Regions from separate parts of the Pantoea sp. E956-1 genome, predicted to be linked through region 2. Evidence: predicted binding sites of a transcription regulator. Region 2 holds the regulator's gene; each other region holds the start of a gene.
What was found. Region 2 encodes CRP, which controls carbon source genes, mostly activating them, when cyclic AMP is high. Its sites were predicted from a motif close to ATGTGANNNNNNTCACAT; they were not measured.
Positions count from the first base shown of each region.

Region 1: the regulator CRP is predicted to act here: its motif matches at 2,109-2,126, upstream of azuC (stress response protein AzuC).
Region 3: the regulator CRP is predicted to act here: its motif matches at 2,269-2,286, upstream of cdd (cytidine deaminase).
Region 4: the regulator CRP is predicted to act here: its motif matches at 1,842-1,859, upstream of AC0T7J_RS19515 (YjcB family protein).

Region 1 covers NZ_CEUYZP010000006.1:27,239-32,833, forward strand. The annotation lists gene pdxR (MocR-like pyridoxine biosynthesis transcription factor PdxR) at 1-958, shown strand, start outside; gene AC0T7J_RS15455 (DUF1158 domain-containing protein) at 948-1,190, opposite strand; gene mntP (manganese efflux pump MntP) at 1,507-2,082, shown strand; gene azuC (stress response protein AzuC) at 2,200-2,277, shown strand; gene AC0T7J_RS15470 (LysR family transcriptional regulator) at 2,576-3,481, opposite strand; gene AC0T7J_RS15475 (zinc-dependent alcohol dehydrogenase family protein) at 3,650-4,663, shown strand; gene AC0T7J_RS15480 (LysR family transcriptional regulator) at 4,891-5,595, opposite strand, start outside.
Region 2 covers NZ_CEUYZP010000006.1:217,709-223,303, reverse strand. The annotation lists gene AC0T7J_RS16335 (LysE family translocator) at 1-285, opposite strand, end outside; gene AC0T7J_RS16330 (hydrolase) at 343-1,359, shown strand; gene AC0T7J_RS16325 (YheU family protein) at 1,364-1,582, shown strand; gene AC0T7J_RS16320 (phosphoribulokinase) at 1,644-2,513, shown strand; gene AC0T7J_RS16315 (OsmC family protein) at 3,126-3,530, opposite strand; gene crp (cAMP-activated global transcriptional regulator CRP) at 3,834-4,466, shown strand; gene AC0T7J_RS16305 (YccS/YhfK family putative transporter) at 4,524-5,595, shown strand, end outside.
Region 3 covers NZ_CEUYZP010000001.1:1,024,838-1,030,432, forward strand. The annotation lists gene metG (methionine--tRNA ligase) at 1-903, shown strand, start outside; gene AC0T7J_RS05050 (CidA/LrgA family protein) at 1,137-1,529, shown strand; gene AC0T7J_RS05055 (CidB/LrgB family autolysis modulator) at 1,522-2,214, shown strand; gene cdd (cytidine deaminase) at 2,335-3,225, shown strand; gene AC0T7J_RS05065 (NAD-dependent malic enzyme) at 3,495-5,192, shown strand; gene sanA (outer membrane permeability protein SanA) at 5,328-5,595, shown strand, end outside.
Region 4 covers NZ_CEUYZP010000009.1:148,039-153,633, forward strand. The annotation lists gene AC0T7J_RS19500 (glutathione S-transferase family protein) at 1-659, opposite strand, end outside; gene soxR (redox-sensitive transcriptional activator SoxR) at 699-1,184, opposite strand; gene soxS (superoxide response transcriptional regulator SoxS) at 1,285-1,710, shown strand; gene AC0T7J_RS19515 (YjcB family protein) at 1,965-2,246, shown strand; gene AC0T7J_RS19520 (ATP-grasp fold amidoligase family protein) at 2,313-3,263, opposite strand; gene AC0T7J_RS19525 (MATE family efflux transporter) at 3,272-4,528, opposite strand; gene AC0T7J_RS19530 (transposase) at 5,054-5,449, shown strand.

The DNA of each region.
Region 1 (5,595 bases), 190 kb from region 2:
CGGCAGCTTAGCGTTGCGGCAGGCGCTGGTGGCCTACCTGGCGGTGGCACGCGGCCTGCGCTGTCAGGCGGACCAGATTATTATTACCAGCGGCTATGCTGGCGCAATGGGACTGATTGGGCTGGCGATGAATTTTCAGGGTAAAATAGCATGGCTGGAAGATCCCGGATTCTGGGTGGCGCGTCGCGCGGTTGAAGTGCTGCGCGTCACGCCGGTTGATGCCGAAGGGTTGCAGGTTGAGGCCGGGATTGCCCGCGCGCCGGATGCCGCTTTTGCGCTGGTCACGCCGGGACAGCAGGCGCCGCTTGGTATGACGATGAGCCTGGCTCGCCGCCATGCCCTGCTTAACTGGGCCAGCCGCACGCAGCGCTGGATTATCGAAGATGACTATCTCGGCGAGCTTCAGCCCGGCAATCGCGCCGCGCCGGCACTGGCCGCGCTCGATAGCCAGGGGCGGGTGTTGCACATCGGCACGTTCAGCAAGACGCTGACGCCGCAACTGCGGCTCGGTTTTATGGTGGTGCCACCCGCGCTGACGGCCCGGTTCGGTGAGGTCTGCGCGTTGCTTTCGCCTGCCTCCTCCGGATTGCTGCACAACGCGGTGGCGGAATTTCTGCGGGATGGCCACTTTATGCGGCATCTGCGGCGCATGAAGCGCGTCTATCATGAGCGGCTGGAGCAGATGTTCGCGGTGCTGCATCCTCACTTTCATGACCTGCAACGCGCCGGGCTGGGGGTGATTGTCCGTTTACCCGCCGGTTCACCGGATCAGGTGATTGCGCAGCAGGCAGTGGAGTGGGGCATGGCACCGTCGCCACTGTCGATCTGGTATCAGCAGACGGATCAGGGCGGTGCGGGCCTGCTGCTGGGGGCGGCACATCTGCCACGTGAAGGTTATGCGCGCAGTGCCGAACGGCTAAAGGCGCTGGTCGATGCGTATCCTGCTGTCAGCCCCTGAACCAGCGACGCCAGATAAAACGGATAACAAAAAACTCCAGTGCGCCCAGCAGCAAAAACCAGACGCAAAACACCACCGTGTAGAGCTGATTCAGGTCCTGCAAATGGAACATCTGCAACAGATGCTGCGCCACCGTCACGCTAAAGGCGGGCGCGGGCAGCAGCAGCGCCGAGAGAAAGCCCAGCAGCAAAATGCCACCAGGCACGATCAACGTTTCAAAAGGGTTATTCATAACCGGTATCCCATATTTATCAGCCCGGCATTTTCCGGTAAACGGCGACACGGTTCAATGGTGGCGCGCAGCTTCGCGCGCATCCGGCATGCTGCATGGCCAGAGAAATGGTCAGAAAACGCTTTGCCACCATCGACTTAGCGCGATTCATAGCGGGTGATAAGAGTTATAGCCTTTGCTATACTTAAATCCCTGATTTTACTGTCTTTTTATCTTTGAGTTTGCATGGTAGACTGCGCCCACTTTTTCATAACTGAACACTTTGTGTGGTGAATTCAGCGTGAATTGCCGCTTTTTCGCCCCAGGTGAATAAATCATGACCTTTATTGCCACTTTAATTCTTGCGCTAGGCATGTCGATGGACGCGTTTGCTGCTGCTCTGGGCAAAGGTGCCACATTGTATCGTCCCGGTTTTAAAGAAGCGCTGCGTACCGGTCTGATTTTCGGCTCAATTGAAGCGCTGACGCCGCTGATTGGCTGGGCGCTTGGCCTGGCCGCCAGCCGTTATATCATGGCGTGGGATCACTGGGTTGCCTTCATTCTGCTGGCGTTTCTGGGCGGCCGTATGATGATGGAAGGCTTCCGTCAGACTGCCGTCGCAGAACCCTGTGAAGCCCCGCAAAGCCATGGCTTTATGGTTCTGGCGACTACCGCAGTAGCAACCAGCCTCGATGCGCTGGCTGTCGGTGTGGGCCTGGCTTTCCTGCAGGTGAATATCATAACGACCGCGTTGACTATTGGTGCAGCCACTACGGTGATGGCGACAACTGGCGTATTAGTCGGGCGCTTTATTGGTCCGATCCTGGGCAAATGGGCGGAAGTGCTGGGTGGAGTAGTGCTGATAGCCGTCGGCTCCACCATTCTGTTGCAGCATCTCGGCTACACAGCGTAGGGCGCTTGCACATAAAACCGCCATTTTTGTGATCTGGTTCAAATTTATTTGCTGTTAAAACGCACAGGAGCTATACTTTTTCGGTATATGTTCAACTAAATTTGAATCAGGTGTTCCATGAAACGTATTTTTAAACACGTGTTCCGCGCTTACGTTGAGACGTTCAAACACGTACCGCCGGGTGCCATGTACTAAGCACCCCGCAAGAAACCCTCGATAATCGCGGTCAGGGATCGACCTGTGATTATCACCTTTTCTGCTTCTGCTGATTTAAACCCGCGCTTTCGCACTTCTGGTGCATCCTGTTTGTTGCTACCCCTCTCCTTCTGATTGCCGTTATGCGCCACTTTGAGCCAGAAACGGACGTTGCTGCAGTGATCTAATCTGCCCGGGAGATTTCCGGATGCCAGACAAAATGGCGGCATACCTTAAACAGGAAACACGCACTTTTCATGGGGCACGGGAGTGCCTGTGCCGAAGCTAAGATTCACGTTTAACACTGATGATTCTTCCTGAATACTTCAGTAAACCATTCGATAAAGACCCGGACCTTAGGCGGAAGATAGCGTCTGTCAGGGTAGAGTATTGAAACCGGTTTCGTCACTGTCGCATAACCCGATAATACTTCCTTCAGCTGGCCTGTTTCGAGGCAGGGCTTTAATGCCGTATATAATGCGTGAAGCATGCCGAGGCCCGCCACGCCACAGGAAAGAAGTACGTCAGAATTGTTAACTCGTACGCTGCTTCCCGGATGCCGTGAAACAATTTCGCCGTTCATAACGAATTTCCATTCCTGAATGTCCCGACTGTGTTCATTAAAAAAATAAATGGCTTTATGGTCTTTAAGGTCATCAGGCGTTAAAGGAGTGCCATATTTATCCAGATAAGAGGGTGCTGCACAGGTGACCATCTGCAGGCTGCCCATTCTGCGCGAAATAAAATTCGAATCAGCAAGCTCACCGAGACGAATAACACAGTCGACACCCTCTGTAATTAAATTGGTCAGGCGATCTGAAGCGGTTAAGACTATTTCAATTTCAGGATATAAAGCCTGAAACTCGCTTAATTGTGGGATCAGGATACTGTGTGCCAGCGCCAGTGGAACATCAATGCGCAGCTGGCCACGAGGTCGCTGATTTGAAGAGTAAGAAGCCATTATATCGCTGGCATCACTCAGCAGCGTTTTAGCCCGCTGATAAATTTCTTCCCCTTCAACGGTCACACTCAGACTGCGCGTGGTGCGGTGCAATAGCTTAACGCCAAGCTTGTCTTCCAGCTGTTGTACGGACTTACTGACCGCAGGGCGATGCAGCTGCAAGGCGTCAGCGGCCCGGGTGAAACTACGGAATTCAACGACGTGAACAAAAATATCCATCAATTCCAGCATGTTCGAGCGCATCATTTAACTCCGCAAAAAATATTCCTGCCGAAATAGTGTATTGCGGATTATATCTCATTCCGATTGTTTCTCCTGCAGTAACACTGAAGTCCTTTTACGTGGCTTTTTACGCCCGCCTGCTTTTTTTATCATCACCCTATTCGATGCATACACATGGGAAATGACAAAATGAAAGCATGGTTACTGAAAGATTTTGGCCTTGAAAACTTAAAGCTTGAAGAGGTGGAAACGCCTGTACCCGGTCCGGGTGAACTTCTGGTTAAAGTTGGCGCGGTGTCTCTGAACTTCAGGGATAAGGCAATAGTAGAGGGCTTCTATGAGCCTCATCTGGTTCCAAAGCCACTGATTCCTGTCTCGGATGCCACGGGCACCGTTGTTGCCACGGGACAGGGTGTATCCCGTTTTAGCACGGGTGATCGCGTTAACTCGCATCTCTATTCACGCTGGTTAGAGGGTGAACCTGCAGCCGATGAGCCAGCATGGTGTATTGGAATGCCGTTACCCGGCGGGCTGGCTGAGTACATGATCATTCATGAGGACAGCGCAGTTAAAGCGCCTGACAGCATGACAGATGAAGAAGCCTCTACACTTCCCATCGCTGCACTTACGGCATGGTACTCGCTAATGGATATCGGCAATCTGCAACCCGGTCAGACCGTGCTCGTACAGGGAACCGGTGGTGTATCGGTCTTCGCTGCTCAGATAGCGCATGCCTATGGTGCACGTGTCATTGCCACCTCCAGTAACGATGCAAACCTTGAGCGCATTAAATCACTGGGAGCCGATGAAGGGATTAACTATAAAAAATACCCTGAGTGGGAAAGAAAAGTGCTTGAAATGACTGATGGTAAAGGCGCTGACGTAACGATAGATGTCGCCGGGGGCAATGGCATCAATCAGTCAATTGCTGCGACAAAAGTTGCCGGTACGATTGCTCAGGTAGGATTTCTGACCGGCCAGACAGCACAACTTGATTTGATGCCGTTAATTTTCCGTCAGACAAAGATCCGGGGTATTGCGGTTGCACCACGCTCCTCGTTTGATCGGATGAATCCGTTCCTCAATAAACATAATATTAAACCCGTCATTGAACAGGTTTACAGTTTTAATGAGGCGGTTGAAGCCTTCCGGCACCTCTCCCGTGGTGCATTTGGCAAAATCGTCATCCGAATTAGTGACTGATAACGACATTTTATTCCTCAATTCTGGCAGTTTTTACTGACTGCCAGATACTTTTTAATCCCACTCTCACCGCGTTAAACCCCTTCTCAAAGCGTGCTTATATTCCTTCTGCACATCGTCAAAAGGGCCGCTTTTCGTATCACCACGACCGGCAGCGGTGAGTTACTTTTGCGGGTGGATAAGCCGAAAAGTACAGACAATTTTTGCCCGGCATAAACGCTCCTGTCTTAAAGCGCATCGGCCACAAATTCAATAAATGCCCGGACTTTTGAATTCAGTGCCGAACGTTCGGTGACACAGGCATAGATATGCATTGGCAGGGACTCAATGGTGCTCTCGCCACTGTGACCTGACCAGGACAAAGACCTTAACAGACCGCTGTCTATCAGTGGCTGAGCTACAAAGCTTGCCAGACGGGCAATGCCGCCGCCGTTTACGGCTATTCTGGCGATGATATCAATATCATCGCTGATAAAACTGGGGTTGAGTTTTGCATTAACAGGCTGTCCGTTGACCATAAACGTCCATGGCAGAAACCGTCTGTCGGTGGGATAGCGGAAAACCAGACAGGCGTGCTGGCTAAGTTCTCCAGGCGTCTGAGGCGTGCCAGCGCGATCAAGGTAAGCCGGAGCCGCACAGAATATAAAGGGTAGCGATGCAATTTTTCTGGCGATCAGTTGATCATTCAGCTGTGCTTCGATGCGGATACTGACATCGACGCCTTCCAGGCGATGATCGACGTTGCGATCGGTACTGATCAGTTCAATATCTATATCGGGGAAAGACGCTTTGAAAGCGGGCATAAGAGGAGCCAGAACGTACCGACCAAACGCGGCTGTCGTAGCGATACAAAGTGGCCCCTGCGGTTTGGTTTCATTCGCAGCAGCCTGCGAGGCGAGTTCGATATCATGTGGGATGTGACGGACTTTCTC
Region 2 (5,595 bases):
ATAACTGGACGTCGCAATCTTCCACGCCAGCCAGAGCAGATAGAGGCTACCGGCGATTTTCAGCACCAGGTGCAGCGAAGGATAGAGCAGGATCAGCCCGCCGACGCCAAAGGCCACCATCAGCAGCATCACCTGCATCCCGATCATAATGCCAATCATCAGCGGAATGGTGCGCATAAAGCCAAAATTAGCGCCCGAGGCGGTGAGTAACATATTATTAGGCCCGGGCGTAATGGCCGCGACCCAAAGAAATCCCAACATTGATAAGAAAAGACTCAGTTCCATGGCAATCGGGTACTCCTTACCCTGCAAGAAAAAACTTATCGAAGCTAACAGTGTGATATGGAACAGACAAGCTTTTACCACATGAAATTTACCGGACCAGAAAACGAGCACTTCACGCCACCTGAGAGTCTGCGTAACGCGCACCTGCAGACCCTGCTGCCGCGCCTGCTACGTCGTCGTATTACGGGCGATCCCCACTGGCAGCGTCTCGACCTGCCGGATGGCGACTTCGTCGATCTCGCCTGGAGTGAAGATCCGCAGTTCGCGCAGCATAAACCGCGCGTGGTGCTGTTTCATGGGCTGGAGGGCAGTTTTCACAGCCCCTATATTCATGGCCTGATGGCGATCTGCCGTGCGCGCGGCTGGCTGGCGGTGGTGATGCATTTTCGCGGCTGCAGCGGCGAACCGAATCGGCTCAACCGTATCTATCACTCCGGCGAAACCGAAGATGCCCGCTTTTTTCTGCACTGGCTGCGCACCCGCTGGGGCCGCGTACCCACCGCCGCGGTCGGTTTCTCGCTGGGCGGTAACATGCTGGGCTGCCTGCTGGGCCAGCAGGGCGCAGCCGCTGAGGTAGACGCGGGTGTCATTGTCTCCGCTCCGCTGCTGCTGGAGCCCTGTAGCCTAAAACTGGAAAGCGGCTTCTCACGCGTCTATCAATACTATTTGCTGGCGCAGCTCAAGAAAAATGCCCGCCGCAAACTGCACGCCTGGCCGGATACGCTGCCGGTCAATCTGGCGCAGCTGAAAGCGCTGCGGCGACTACGCGATTTTGATGATGCCATTACCGCCCGCGCCCACGGTTTTCTGGATGCGGCCGATTACTATCATCGTGCCAGCGCCATGCCCTGGCTGAAGCACGCAGAGAAACCGCTGCTGATCATTCACGCCAAAGATGATCCTTTTATGAGTGATGAGGTGATCCCGCACAGCAGCCAATTATCTGCCACTATTACCTATCAACTGACACCACACGGCGGCCATGTAGGTTTTGTTGGTGGGACATTACGCCAGCCTGAAATGTGGCTGGAACAGCGCATCCCCCAGTGGATCGCCCCTTTTCTGGATAACTGATCTCGTGATTATTCCCTGGCAACAGGTCTCACCTGAGACCCTTGAAAATCTGATTGAAACCTTTGTACTGCGTGAAGGCACGGACTATGGCGAGCAGGAACGCAGCCTGATCGACAAGGTGGCCGATGTGCGACGTCAGCTGGAAACGGGTGAAGTGGTACTGGTGTGGTCGGAACTGCACGAATCGGTCAATATCATGCCGCGCAAAGAATTTCGTGGCTGATGCACCCAACGGCATTTCGTGTTAACAATGCCTATTGCCCGACCTCACAGGGAGCTTTTCTATGTCTGCACGTCATCCCATTATCGCGGTGACTGGTTCCAGCGGCGCAGGGACCACCACCACCAGCGTGGCGTTTCGCAAGATCTTTCAGCAGCTCGATCTTCATGCGGCGGAGCTGGAAGGTGACAGTTTTCACCGCTTTACCCGTCCTGAAATGGATATGGCGATTCGTAAGGCGCGCGATTTAGGACGTCATGTCAGCTACTTCGGCCCGGAAGCCAATGACTTTGGCCTGCTGGAGCAGAGCTTTAAAGAGTATGGCCAGAGCGGACAGGGCCAGTCGCGTAAATATCTGCACACCTACGATGAAGCGGTGCCGTGGAATCAGGTGCCTGGCACCTTTACGCCGTGGCAACCGCTGCCGCAGAACACCGATATTCTCTTCTACGAAGGGCTGCACGGCGGCGTGGTAACGGCGCAGCACAACGTAGCAGAACAGGTTGATCTGCTGGTTGGCGTGGTGCCAATTGTGAACCTGGAGTGGATTCAGAAGCTGGTGCGCGATACCGGCGAGCGCGGCCATTCACGTGAAGCAGTCATGGATTCGGTGGTGCGCTCGATGGAAGATTACATCAACTTCATCACACCACAGTTTTCACGCACTCACCTCAACTTTCAGCGCGTCCCGACGGTCGATACCTCAAACCCGTTCGCTGCCCGCGCTATTCCGTCACTGGATGAGAGCTTTGTAGTGATCCACTTCCAGGCGCTGGAAGATATCGACCTCCCCTACCTGCTGGCGATGCTGCAGGGCTCGTTTATCTCGCACATCAATACGCTGGTGGTGCCTGGCGGCAAAATGGGTCTGGCGATGGAGTTGATCATGGGTCCGCTGGTGAAGCGGCTGATGGAAGGTAAGCGAATAGAGTAAGAGGTCAGCAAAAACCGCTCTGAGAGCAGATGTCTTTCACAAAGATGGTAAAACTGGTTTTCCTGCGGCTAAAGACTTACCGCTGAGCAGGCTTCAGGTAGCATACACCTTTCGCAAAGACGCAAAACCGCCATCCCTGGCAGGCTCAGCGCGGGCCATCCCTGGCCCGCGATGCTTTGCTACAGGTATATGCTCCCTTCACTTCCCGTCCGGCAACCGCATCCGGTTTCAGGAAGGTCGCTACAGACAACGCCTGGGCAGAAAGAATCTGGCAGCAATAGATAAGTTCAACACGCCGGGAACCGGGTCAGAAGAGGAAAGCGTCCCGCCGCCCGGATAAAAACGCCGGGAGCGTTTTTGAACAACGCAACGCGTTGGCCCGGTTACGGGCGCACCTCAGGGATGAGGTGCGTAATCGCGCGGGCCGGGCATGCCATGGATGGCGGCTTTTGCGTCTTTCCGATCTGACCCGGTTCCCTGCGCAGGCACAGTATCAAAGCGGATTCCCGATGCAGGCACAGTCTGACAGCAGAGCACGACAGATTTTGCCCGCGACCTTAAAAGATCCCTGCGGCTATTACAGCTCAATCACTAAAAGATCCCTTGCGGCTACTACAGCTCAATCACTTCATAGCTATGCGTAATGTTGACGCCTTTACCCAGCATGATGGCCACAGAGCAATATTTTTCAGCAGAAAGATCCACGGCGCGTGAGACCGCTTTATCCTGGAGCGCTTTGCCACTCACGATAAAATGCAGGTTGATGTGCGTAAAGATTCGCGGCGCCTCTTCACGACGTTCTGAAGTCAGTTTTACTTCACAATCAGCTACATCGTTGCGGCCTTTTTGCAGAATTGATACCACGTCAATCGCGCTGCATCCGCCCGCCGCCATCAGCACCATCTCCATTGGGCTGGGCGCTTTATCACCCGAATTTCCATCCATCAGTATCTGATGGCCGGATGAGGATTCTCCGAGGAATGTCAGCCCTTCTACCCATTTCACTCTTGCCTGCATGATTTTTGCTCCGGAATACGCTGTTTTGTCGCCAGAGTACGCTTTCGCCTGGTAAACAGCAATCCAGAGAAATCCGCCTGTAGCTGAAGCGAGACAACAGAAGACAGTCGGCAAAAGCTGTGCTACAAACAGTGCTGAAAATATTTTTCGTCACCCGATGGCGAAGCCGGGAAGAATGATGCGCACTGCGCCTGATGCGGCCCGAATAATTTCCTGAAATGGAAACGCTTGAAGCTTTCACCGCCTGACAGGGAAAACTGCCCCCTGTATTTTGGGCACGATTACAACAGAGGATAATAGCGAATGGTTCTCGGCAAACCGCAAACAGACCCTACACTCGAATGGTTCCTGTCCCATTGCCATATTCACAAGTATCCATCCAAAAGTACGCTGATTCACCAAGGTGAAAAAGCAGAAACGCTTTACTACATCGTGAAAGGTTCCGTTGCGGTTCTGATTAAAGATGAAGAAGGCAAAGAGATGATTCTTTCTTACCTGAATCAGGGCGATTTTATTGGTGAGCTTGGCCTGTTTGAAGAAGGCCAGGAGCGCAGCGCCTGGGTACGTGCGAAAAGCGCGTGCGAAGTGGCGGAAATTTCTTACAAGAAATTCCGTCAGCTGATCCAGGTTAATCCCGATATCCTGATGCGACTCTCATCGCAGATGGCGCGTCGCCTGCAGGTGACGTCTGAAAAAGTGGGTAACCTCGCTTTCCTCGACGTAACCGGACGTATTGCACAGACTCTGCTTAACCTGGCGAAGCAGCCAGATGCCATGACGCATCCCGACGGCATGCAAATTAAAATCACTCGTCAGGAAATTGGCCAGATTGTTGGTTGTTCACGTGAAACCGTGGGCCGTATTTTGAAGATGCTGGAAGATCAGAACCTGATCTCCGCACACGGCAAAACCATCGTCGTTTACGGCACCCGCTAATTCCTGTCACCCACGGCGTGATGGCAACATCACGCCGTTATTGTTTGTGTTGGGCCGATGTGGCGTCGAATTATTTACCATCCTGAAGTTAACTACGCCTTGCGGCAAACGCTGGTGCTCTGTCTGCCCGTGGCACTGGGCTGGCTGGCTGGCGACCTGCAAAAAGGTTTGCTGTTCTCATTAGTGCCCGCCTGCTGCAACATCGCCGGTCTGGATACCCCGCATAAACGCTTCTTCAAACGCCTGATTGTTGGCGGCAGCCTGTTTGCCCTCGGCAGCTTTCTGATGCAGTGGCTTACTCTGCATGCTATCCCTCTGCCGCTGATCCTGTTCGCCATGCCCTTGCTGCTCGGCGTCACTGGTGAAATTAGCCCGCTGCATGGTCGTCTGCTGCCCGGCACCCTGATCGCCGCCATCTTTACCCTGAGCCTGATTGGCCGCATGCCAATCTATGTCCCCCCGCTGCTCTATATCGGCGGCACGCTGTGGTACGGGCTGTTTAACTGGTTCTGGTTCTGGCTGTGGAAAGAGCAGCCAATGCGCGAAAGCCTGAGCCTGATCTACCGCGAGCTGGCTAACTACTGCGACGCCAAATATACCCTGCTGACGCAGCTGACCGATCCGGAAAAGGCGCTGCCGCCGCTGCTGGCACGCCAGCAGAAAGTGGTCGATCTGATCAACACCTGTTATCAGCAGATGCACATGCTGTCGGCAAGCCGCGATCACAGCCATAAACGGCTGACGCGCGCCTTTCAGGTGGCGCTGGATCTGCAGGAACATATCTCGGTCAGCCTGCATCGGCCGGAAGAGGTGCAGAAACTGGTCGAACAGAGCCACGCTGAAGCGGTGATCCGATGGAATGCCAAAACCATCTCGGCCCGGTTGCGGGTGCTGGCGGATGACATTCTCTATCACCAGCTACCCGATCGCTTTGCGATGGATAAACAGCTCGGCGCGCTGGAGAAAATCGCCCATCAGCATCCCGACAATCCGGTGGGTAACTTCTGCCTTTACCACTTCAACCGCATCGCGCGGGTTCTGCGCACCCAGAAACCCCTTTATCAGCGCGATCTGATGGCTGACCGCCAGCGCCGTCTGCCGCTGTTACCGGCGCTGCGCAGTTATCTCT
Region 3 (5,595 bases), on a different contig from region 2:
GTCCAGCGCGTAAACGCCGATATCGTCAACAAAGTGGTTAACCTGGCGTCACGTAACGCGGGCTTTATCACCAAACGCTTTGACGGCAAACTGGCGGCTGAGCTGGCCGATCCGGCGCTCTATCAGACTTTTGTGGACGCGTCAGAGAAGATTGGTGACGCATGGGCCGGTCGTGAATACAGCCGGGCTATCCGTGAGATCATGGCGCTGGCTGACCTGGCGAACCGTTATGTCGATGAGCAGGCTCCGTGGGTGGTGGCGAAGCAGGAAGGCCGTGATGCCGATCTGCAGGCGATCTGCTCAATGGGCATTAACCTGTTCCGCATTCTGATGACCTGGCTGAAGCCGGTGCTGCCGTCACTGAGCGCCCGCGCAGAAGGCTTCCTGAACTGCGAACTGAGCTGGGATGCTATCGCGCAACCGCTGCTCGACCACCAGGTTGCGCCATTCAAAGCGCTCTACAGCCGCATTGAGATGGCAAAGGTTGAAGGACTGATTGAGGCCTCGAAAGAGGATGCCGCTGCCGCCAGTGCACCGGCCGCAAGCGGCCCGCTGGCCGATGCGCCGGTAGGTGACACCATCACCATCGACGATTTCGCCAAAGTTGATATGCGCGTGGCGCTGATTGAGCAAGCGGAACTGGTTGAGGGGTCGGACAAGCTGCTGCGCCTGCAGCTCGACCTGGGCGGTGAAAAGCGTCAGATCTTCTCGGGTATCCGCGCCGCCTATCCCGATCCCTCTGTGCTGGTCGGTAAAATGACCATTATCGTGGCCAACCTCGCGCCGCGTAAAATGCGCTTTGGCATCTCTGAAGGCATGGTGCTGTCAGCGGGTCCTGGCGGCAAAGATCTGTTTGTGCTGTCCGTCGACAGCGGTGCTGTGCCAGGAATGCCTGTTAAGTAACACTCTGCATTCTGCGGCTTTAACCGCTTAGCGCAGTGCCGTTCTCAAACCCTTCGTGCCTCATCACGGGCGCGAAGGGTTATCACTCCTCGCTCTGAATGTGCACCGCTTCCATTCCACTCCCGCCTCTGAAAATCTGTATCTGCTACTGTCACACCGCTGCATAAATGTGATCGCTAGCACGCTAAGCGGTTAATGAGTATGATGAAGCTCAGTGAAAACAGGAGCCTGCCATGCTCACCGTGCTGTCTGTCTGCGGGCGCTATCTTCGCGCCTTTATCATCATTTATCTCTGCTTATACACCGGAATCGGCATCGCCTCGCTGCTGCCCATCAAACTGCCCGGCAGCATCCTGGGGATGTTAATTCTGTTTGCCCTGCTCGCGTCGCAGATCCTGCCGGTCAGTTGGGTCAAACCGGGCTGCCATCTGCTGATTCGCTATATGGCGCTGCTGTTTGTGCCGATCAGCGTCGGGGTAATGAGCTACACCGATATTCTGACTGCGCAGTTTGGCCCTATCGTGATCTCCTGCGTCGTCAGTACCTTTCTGGTCCTCTCGATTGTCGGCGTCAGCGCCCACCAGCTTCACAGCCGTCGTCCGGCCGGGGAGTCAGGCGATGAGTGAAATATGGTGGTCACTGCCACTGACGCTGGCGGCATTTTTCCTGGCGCGCAAGCTGGCGATACGGCTGAAAATCTCGCTGCTCAATCCGCTGCTGGTAGCGATGGCGATAATTATCCCGATTCTGCTGCTGCTGCAGCTGCCCTATTCGCGCTATTTCGCGGGCAGTCAGATTCTTAATCAGCTGCTCCAACCGGCAGTGGTCGCGCTGGCACTGCCGCTGTATGAGCAGATGCATCAGATCCGTGCCCGCTGGAAATCGATTATTGGCGTCTGCTTTATTGGCAGTGTGACCGCCATGACTTCTGGCACCGCCATTGCCCTGTGGATGGGCGCCACGCCCGAAATCGCCGCTACCATCATTCCTAAATCCGTTACCACGCCCATTGCGATGGCCGTCTCCGGTTCGCTGCACGGCATTCCCGCCATCAGCGCCATCTGCGTGCTGATTGCCGGGGTACTGGGTGCGGTGTTCGGGCATACCGTACTGAATTTGCTTGGCGTGAAATCTAAAGCGGCACGCGGACTGGCGATAGGTAACGCGTCGCACGCGCTCGGCACGGCGCGCGCTGCTGAACTCGATTATCAGGAAGGAGCATTCAGCTCACTGGCGCTGGTGATCTGCGGCATCATCACCTCCTTGCTGGCGCCATTTATTTTTCCGCTGCTGCTGCACTGGTTTGGCTGAAAGTTTGCGAGAGATCTCGCAAAGTTGAAACATGCAACACAGGTTACATTGTCAGAGCGATGTGGATCACATATAAACCGGTGACTGGCACATCGTCCTGCTGAATTAAATGAGGCTCACATGCAATCCCGTTTCCTGTCCGCTTTTGAGGCATTGCCGTCAACGCTGCAAACTGCACTTGCACCCCTACTGAACGATCCTGACTTCCATGCGGTGCTGAGCGCCGACCAGGTTGCCTCACTGCAGCATCAGACACAGATGGATGCCGATGCCCTGGCGCTGGCGCTGCTGCCTCTGGCGGCGGCCTGTGCCGTTGCTACCGTGTCGCATTTTAACGTCGGGGCTATCGCCCGTGGCGTCAGCGGCAACTGGTACTTCGGGGCCAACATGGAATTTACCGGTACGCCGTTGCAGCAGACCGTTCACGCTGAGCAGAGCGCCATTACCCATGCGTGGCTGCGTGGGGAAAGTCAGCTTGAGACGATCACCGTTAACTACACGCCGTGCGGTCACTGCCGTCAGTTTATGAACGAGCTGAACAGCGGCACGAACATTCGCATCAGCCTGCCACAACGCGCGATCAGCACGCTGGCCGATTATCTGCCGGATGCTTTTGGACCGCGCGATCTGGACATCACGACCTTCCTGATGGACCGCGTGGATCACGGCTATATCGCCGAAGGCGATGAACTGGTGCAGGCTGCGGTTGCCGCCGCCAATGCCAGCCACGCGCCTTACAGCCAGTCACACGCCGGTGTTGCGCTGCTGACCGCAACCGGCGCGATTGTCACCGGGCGCTATGCGGAAAACGCCGCGTTTAACCCAAGCTTCCCGCCTCTTCAGGCTGCGCTGGTCCTGCTGAACATGCAGGGTGGTGATGTTCGTCAGATAAAAAAAGCGGTATTAGCGGAAGTGGAAAATGCCACGTTAAGCCAGTTCGCCGCCACACAGGCGACGCTTGAGACATTTGGCTGCAGTGAGCTGCTGCGGGTGACGCTGTACAAAGCATAACCCGCTGTCAGAGAGGCCACAGTTTTGTGAGCTTTTATGAACAAACGCTGTACTTCTGCGGGAAATTTCATAGGATCTGGCGCCAGAATTCACGTCATCACAAATTACTCTGAATAATTCAGGTTGCAGGATAGCAGCACGGTCGTGAATGTTTCTGCAGCGGTTACCCTGCCGCTGCCAGGCCTGCAGTCTGAGCGATAACGGGTAAGAAAACTGGCGCTACCTTTCCGGCGTGACGCCAGACAACACTGCAACCGGAGCATTACCGCATGGAACTCGACTACGAAAGTAAACGCCCGCTGTATATCCCTTATGCTGGCCCGATTTTGCTGGAATTTCCCCTGCTGAACAAAGGCAGCGCCTTTAGCATCGAAGAACGTAACGAATTCAACCTCAACGGTCTGCTGCCAGAAGCAGTGGAATCAATTGAAGAGCAGGCGCAGCGTGCCTGGCGTCAGTTCCAGGACTTCAAAAACAATAACGATAAGCATGTCTACCTGCGTAACATCCAGGACACCAACGAAACGCTGTTCTACCGCCTGCTGGATAACCATCTCGAAGAGATGATGCCTATCATCTACACCCCGACCGTCGGCGCAGCCTGCGAACACTTCTCTGAAATCTACCGTCGTGCGCGTGGCGTCTTCATCTCCTACCCTAACCGCGACCATATCGAAGATATGCTGCAAAACGCCACCAAGCAGAATGTGAAGGTGATTGTGGTGACCGATGGCGAGCGTATTCTGGGCCTCGGCGATCAGGGGATCGGTGGTATGGGTATCCCGATTGGTAAGCTTTCACTCTATACCGCCTGTGGCGGCATCAGTCCGGCTTACACCCTGCCGGTAGTGCTGGATGTCGGGACCAACAACCAGCAGTTGCTGAACGATCCGCTCTATATGGGCTGGCGTCATCCGCGCATCACTGGCGAAGAGTATGATGCGTTCGTGAACGATTTTATTCAGGCCGTTAAACGCCGCTGGCCGAAAGTACTGTTGCAGTTTGAAGATTTCGCCCAGAAGAATGCTATGCCGCTGCTGAACCGCTATCGCGATGAAGTCTGCTGCTTTAACGATGATATTCAGGGCACCGCCGCTGTGACCGTAGGGACGCTGATTGCCGCCAGCCGCGCGGCCGGTAGCCGCCTGTGCGAACAGAAAGTGGTGTTCCTGGGGGCGGGTTCCGCGGGGTGTGGTATCGCTGAACAGATCATCGCGCAGATGAAATCCGAAGGTCTGAGTGACGAGGAAGCGCGTGGCCGGGTAATGATGGTGGATCGCTTTGGTCTGCTCACTGACAAGCTGCCTAACCTGCTCGATTTCCAGAGCAAGCTGGTGCAGAAGAGCGAAAACCTGCAGCAGTGGGATGTCACCAATGATGCCATCTCGCTGCTGGACGTGGTGCGCAATGCGCAGCCCGATATTCTGATTGGTGTCTCTGGTCAGCCAGGCCTGTTCACCGAAGAGATTATCCGTGAGATGCACAAGCACTGTAAGCGCCCTATCGTAATGCCGCTGTCAAACCCGACATCACGCGTGGAAGCGACGCCAGCCGATATCATCGCCTGGACTGACGGTGCCGCGCTGGTTGCAACCGGCAGTCCGTTCTCGCCGGTGAGCTGGAACGGTAAAACCTATCCGATTGCGCAGTGCAACAACTCCTACATCTTCCCGGGCATTGGTCTGGGTGTGATTGCTTCGGGTGCCAGCCGCGTTACCGATACCATGCTGATGACCGCCAGCCGTGCGCTCGCTGACTGCTCTCCGCTGGTGAATGAAGGTGAAGGCCCGGTACTGCCAGAGATTAAAGATATCCAGGGTGTCTCGAAAATCATCGCGATGGAAGTGGGTAAAGCTGCTCAGCTGGCGGGTGTCGCCGTGGTGACCTCTGAAGATGTGTTGTCACAGGCTATTGCCAACAACTTCTGGCTGCCGCAGTACCGTCATTATCGTCGTACCTCGATTTAATCTTCAGACTGCCGGATCGTATCCGATCCGGCAGTGTTCAAAAAGCGCACAGCCAGCCGGCAGTAACTTGCTTCGCAGTGACAGCTCAAGTAGCCTTGTCCCATCTCACTATTCTGACATCGAGTCTCCAGGCGCATGCTGAAACGCGTTTTCATTGGTCTGCTTTTCATCATCTTACTGATGATGGCGACGGCGCTCGGCCTTGATCGCTGGATCAGCTGGAAAACTGCGCCCTTTATCTACGAAAATGTCGCCTCTTTGCCACATCGTCAGGTCGGTGTAGTACTGGGTACGGCGAAATATTATCGCACCGGCGTCATCAATCAATATTACCTCTATCGTATGCAGGGCGCGCTAAATGCTTACAACAGCGGCAAGGTGAATTATCTGCTGTTAAGCGGAG
Region 4 (5,595 bases), on a different contig from region 2:
GGCAGTGAAAGCTCTCCGCCCTGCGCAATCGCGCGCTGCCAGGCGGCTCGCTGCTGCACAGTCTGCAGCCATGTCTGGGTGGCAGGCATCTGATCGAGTCCGGCACGTTGCGCCAGCGCCAGCAGCGGAAAGCTCATCTGGATGTCTGCAATACTGAAGCGCTGACCGGCAAACCAGGGATTCGCAGCCAGATGCTGTTCGATCATCTGCATGTGCGGCTTAAGCTGTTTATCCAGGAACGCCTTCTGTACCCCTTTACCGAATGCCGCCCCGACCGGGCGCAGCAGCCACGGCACCGGCGCTTTACCCATCTGACCGAAGATCAGCTTCATCACCAGCAGCGGCATCAGCGAGCCTTCGGCATAGTGCAGCCAGTAGCGGCACTGCAGCCGTGACGCCTCATCACTGACTTTCAGACGGAACGCGTGATCATGTTTCTCTTCGAGGTATTCGAGAATGGCACCTGATTCTGCCACGACCTGATTCCCGTCGGTAATCACCGGCGATTTTCCCAGGGGATGCACTTTTTTCAGCGCCTCCGGGGCCAGCATGGTCGGTTCGCGTTGATAGTGTTTAATCTGATACGGCACTTCCAGCTCTTCCAGCAGCCACAGCACCCGATGTGAGCGCGATTTTTCAAGATGGTGAACGGTGATCATCATGATTCCCTGTGTTTTGACCTTCACCAAGTATAGACGTCACTCTGTATCCGGATGTTTATCATCCTGTTCCGGGTCGAGCAGCACCGCACCCGAGCCCTGCTGACCCAGCCGGTCGCCGGGATTGCGCAGCGGGCAGTCGCGCATCGACAAACAGCCGCAGCCGATACAGCCATCCAGGTCATTACGCAGGCGGGTCAGCGTTTCAATGCGCTTATCCAGCTCTTCGCGCCAGTGCCGGGTCAGCGCATCCCATTCTGGTGCCGACATGCGCGTGTTCGCCGGAATGTGATCAAGACTGTTACTGACCGTCGCCAGCGGAATGCCGATGCGCTGCGCAATCTTAATAATCGCGACGCGTCGCAGCACATCACGACTATATCGCCGCTGATTGCCGCTGTTGCGGGTGCTGGAAATCAACCCTTTGGTCTCATAGAAGTGCAGCGCCGAGACCGTCACACCGCTGCGGCGCGCCACTTCACCCGGTGTTAAAACCGGTTTGGGATAGTTGCGTTCTTTTTTCATCAGGCTCTTTACCTCAAGTTAACTTGAGGAATTATACTCGCTCTCCATCAAAACCACTAAACTCCTATTACCGCTTATTAAGCACCAGAAGGATGAGGCCATGATGCAAGAAGAGATCATTCATTCCCTGACGCACTGGATTGACCAGAACCTGGATAAGAGCCTGTCGATCGATGAGGTTGCGGCAAAATCGGGCTATTCGAAATGGCACCTGCAGCGTATGTTCCGTTCGGTAACGAAACAGACGCTGGGTGGCTATATTCGCGAGCGCCGTCTGACGCTGGCAGCAGAAGCCCTGTCGCAGACACAGCGCCCGGTATTTGATATTGCGATGCAGTATGGCTATGACTCGCAGCAGACCTTCTCCCGCGTATTTCGTCGTCAGTTTGCACAGACGCCTACTGCATATCGCCACACCATGCGTCGCCAGGCGATTCAGCGCCCCCGCCTGCTGAGTTTTGGCTGTAACGACCCGATTAATAGCTTCACCCAGCGCACCACCGGCGAGTGCTGCCCGGTTCGTTAATTCTCTGCTGCGCCCTCGCCGGGCGCATCTGACTGATTTCTCCGCCGTTCTTCTTCTACTGCTCACTATTCCCTTACGCCGCTACCATACCAGAGCCAAATTTTGTTCAAAATTTAAAATCGGGTGATATAATGTGACCCAAGTCACACTTTGAACCTGAGTTGACGGCGAAAAAGCCCTCCCTGACACACTTTTCCGCCGCCGGTGATGTCCGCAGATTGTCAGGAATACTTACTGATATTGAGGTCCGGCCGATGGCTACATTAACCGCCAGTTTTCTTGTTATGCGTTGGGAATTGCTGAGCGCAATCATGATGTTTTTTGCCAGCACCCTGAAAACCAAACTTCGTCAGGATAGCCGTCACGTGATGGCATTTATGTGTGGTGGAATTGGTTTAGGCATGACCTGCTGGTTTGTTACCGGTCTGATGGGCATTACCCTGAGCATGGAAAACGTGCATAACTTCGTGGAAATATCAAAACATGCCTTTATCGATGCGATGAGCCAGGCGCCTGCTGACTGGCCAATGCCCTGATTGATTCCCTGAATTTTGCGCATAAAAAACCCCGCTTAGCGGGGTTTTTTATATTGCTGTGTGTACTTAAATTTTCTTCAACATGGCAGGGATATTAACATCCTGCACTGTAACGCCCGGGCTCTGCGTTCCGCGGCGGTCCTGAATCCACATATCTCCCATCATCTGATTTAAACCACGATCTAATCCGGTGACCAGTCCTGCACCCGGGGTGAAGGTCAGTTCGCCAAAGTAGATCCGCTCGTCATGGATATACCAGTCCACACGCACGTAGTCGAAATCACTGGCCAGCTTCTTGCTCAGTTCGAGCGCATGTTCCAGTGACGGCATAATCGGTGACACATCCAGACCGGTATCGCGAATCTTGTGATAGGCCTCATTGAGGTTATTCACGTAGAAATTCATCGACAGCAGCGGCTGGCAGCGGTTGTAGATCACCTGCAGCACATATTCGAACTTGCCATCACGCTTGTTGAACATATGGAACTTGTAATCAATCGGCGCGCTTTTGCCATCACCAATGTACTTCTCAACCAGAATGCGTGGCTTGATATAGCGATAGTGAATCTCACGCGCTTCGTTGGCGAAGTCGGTCTTCAGCCAGCGATAGCAGTCATGAATGATCTGCTGCTTGCGCAGTGCGTCCGGCTCCTCCAGCAGAATCTCTACCATGTTGGAGGCGTGGTTCGGCTTGATCACCGTCCCCTTCCAGCAGGGTAAGCTGTTGAGCGTGGTCGGGTCAGTGGTTTCGTGTACCAGCGGGATCAGGTATTCATTACCGATTTTTTCAGCAATGAATTCGCGCACCGAGTACTTATCTGACAGACGACCATAGTTCTGGTAATCGCCGAAGATAAACTTACGGTACAACACCTTCTCGTTGAACACTTTTGGCTGACGCAGATTGGGCAGCTTTCTGAACTTATGGAAGTAGTAAATGCGGTCCTGATAAGCCCAGGGCATCTTCTTAATAAAGTACTGCACACTTCTTCTGAGTTCTTCTTTCAACTTGAGCATATCTGACCTCATTTGTATGTTTTGTAGTTGAGTGAGGAAACCTGAATCTTTTGAATAACGCCGTTTTTAAAGAAGTAATTCATTACGGTCAGGGACAAAAGTTCTGAAAGGAAAACGCTCCACGCGGCCCCCATGATGCCGTGACCCTGGATCAACCACCAGGAGAGCGGCAAACTGATGACCATCAGGCAGATGATTTTCCTCAGCAAGTAGTTAAATCCTCCCTCTTTGACCATGTAGCGATACGCTACGGTCCCCATTGCCGAAAAGCTGGTCGCTATCGACAGCAACGTAATGAGACTTCCTGACTGTGTGAATTCAGGGCCGTACAACGCAATGATGATCCGCTCGCCGTAAAGTGAAATGACCAGCAACATCAGCAATGAAACAGCCATAACATAGCCATTGAGCCGCGCAGCCAGTTTAATAGCGACCTCGCCGCGCTCCCTGAAGATTTCAGTGAAGCAGGAAGTGATGAGCGCCACCGGGATAAAAATCCAGGAGGCAGAAATCGTATTCGCCGCTGCAAACAGCCCGAGGTCGCGCGCAGGTGCTGTGCCCGCAAGGAACATCTGCGCCGCTTTTACCTGTACAGAGATAAAGATGCTGGAGATCGCCAGCGGCAAACCGGCATACATCAGATAACGCAGATAGGCAGTGCGCTTTTCGCGCGGAGGCATCTGATCCTGATGGTCCTGATAGAAGTTGTGACGCTTAATCAGATAGGGCACCAGGGTCACAGCGACAATCGATAGCGTCAGCCACAGCGGATTAAGACGCAGCCAGGCCACGGTGAAGCTGATACCAAAACTCAGCAGCATGCCCACGGCGTTGGCGATGGTATTCAGACGCGAGGCAAGACGCGCGTTGTTATAAACGCTGAAAGTGTCCTGGGTGACAAAAACCGAGGCAACAAATGAGGCCAGTGCAAATGCCAGGAAATTTTCCTGCATGTTGTACCAGACCCAGATTAAGACTGGCACCGAAGTGGCCAGCAACAGCACCATTCTCATCGTACGGGCGATGGTCATCAGGCGCAGGCCTGCTGACGCATTTTTGCTGACGCGCTTAAACAGAATGGTTTCGGTGCCAAAGATTGCAACGGTTTGCACCATCGCAAATAGTGAGGTAGAAAACGCCATCTGGCCAAACACTGTTGGGCCAAAGGACTTCGCCACGTAAGACGTCACAAAAATGACGCCAAAAACAGAGATGATCTTCTCAGACATCATCCAGGCGGCATTAGACATTACGCTCAATTTCATCGACTCTTCCTTAGTATTACTCAACTACAACCGCTTCGGTACAACATCCCTGTAACGAATTAATAAGCGCTCAGTGGGCCTGCCGAAAATGTAAGACTTCAGACCAGGCTGGTCCGAAAATTGAGATGTAAATCATAATCCGGAGAGTGAATTCAGGATAATTCTTATTATAAATGGCGCGAATCACTTCAGATGGAAACGATTTCAGGCTGAAAATAAAATCACCTTCAAGAGCCAGACCCGGCATATTAATCAAGTCGGACAGGCTAAATATCCAATGTACGTAGAATTTTTTCGTATTTTGGATGCGGTGAATTTATAACAAAAATCCCCCTCCAGGAAGGCACGCCCACCGGATAAGAATAAAATAAGATTTATCCCATGATGATATTTATTCTAAATATCTTAATTTAAGCTTCGCAATTCAATTCGCGCACTTTAATACTGCCTTAATAGAATCTTACAGTGCCAGAAATTATTAAAGTCATTCTCATCCATTAATCGATAAGAAAGGTAAGAGCATTTATGAGAAAGTCACGATACAGCGAAGATCAAATCACAAATGCCATTAAAGCTTCTGAATCGGGCGTGAAAGTCAGAGAGATTTGTGAAGAGTTAGGCATCTCTGAAGCCACGTTCTATAGCTGGAAGAAGAAGTTTTCTGGGTTGTCTTCAGAAGAAGGCAGAAAAATCAAAGAGTTGGAAGAAAAACTGCAGAATGTCACGCGTGAACTGCAGACGCTCAATTCGGACAAAGAGATGCTGCAGAGCGTTCTGAAGCACTTCTTTACCACGAATGAAAAACGTCAGGCTGTGGATTTCCTGCAAGCCACCTTCGACATCGGCACGCGCCGTAGCTGCCGCTTATTAGATATCAGTCGCAGCGTATACCATTATCCGTCAGGCACGGAGAACCGCTAAACCCAATGCTACCGCGCTTTTTAGACTTAACGCTGAGATTTGTTCTTACCAGAAGAGATGAAGATCATTTAACAGGACAATTGCGGCACCCTTTTCCGCTCCATTTATAACTAATGAATGGCTTCACAGCTAAGCTTCTTTTTTTG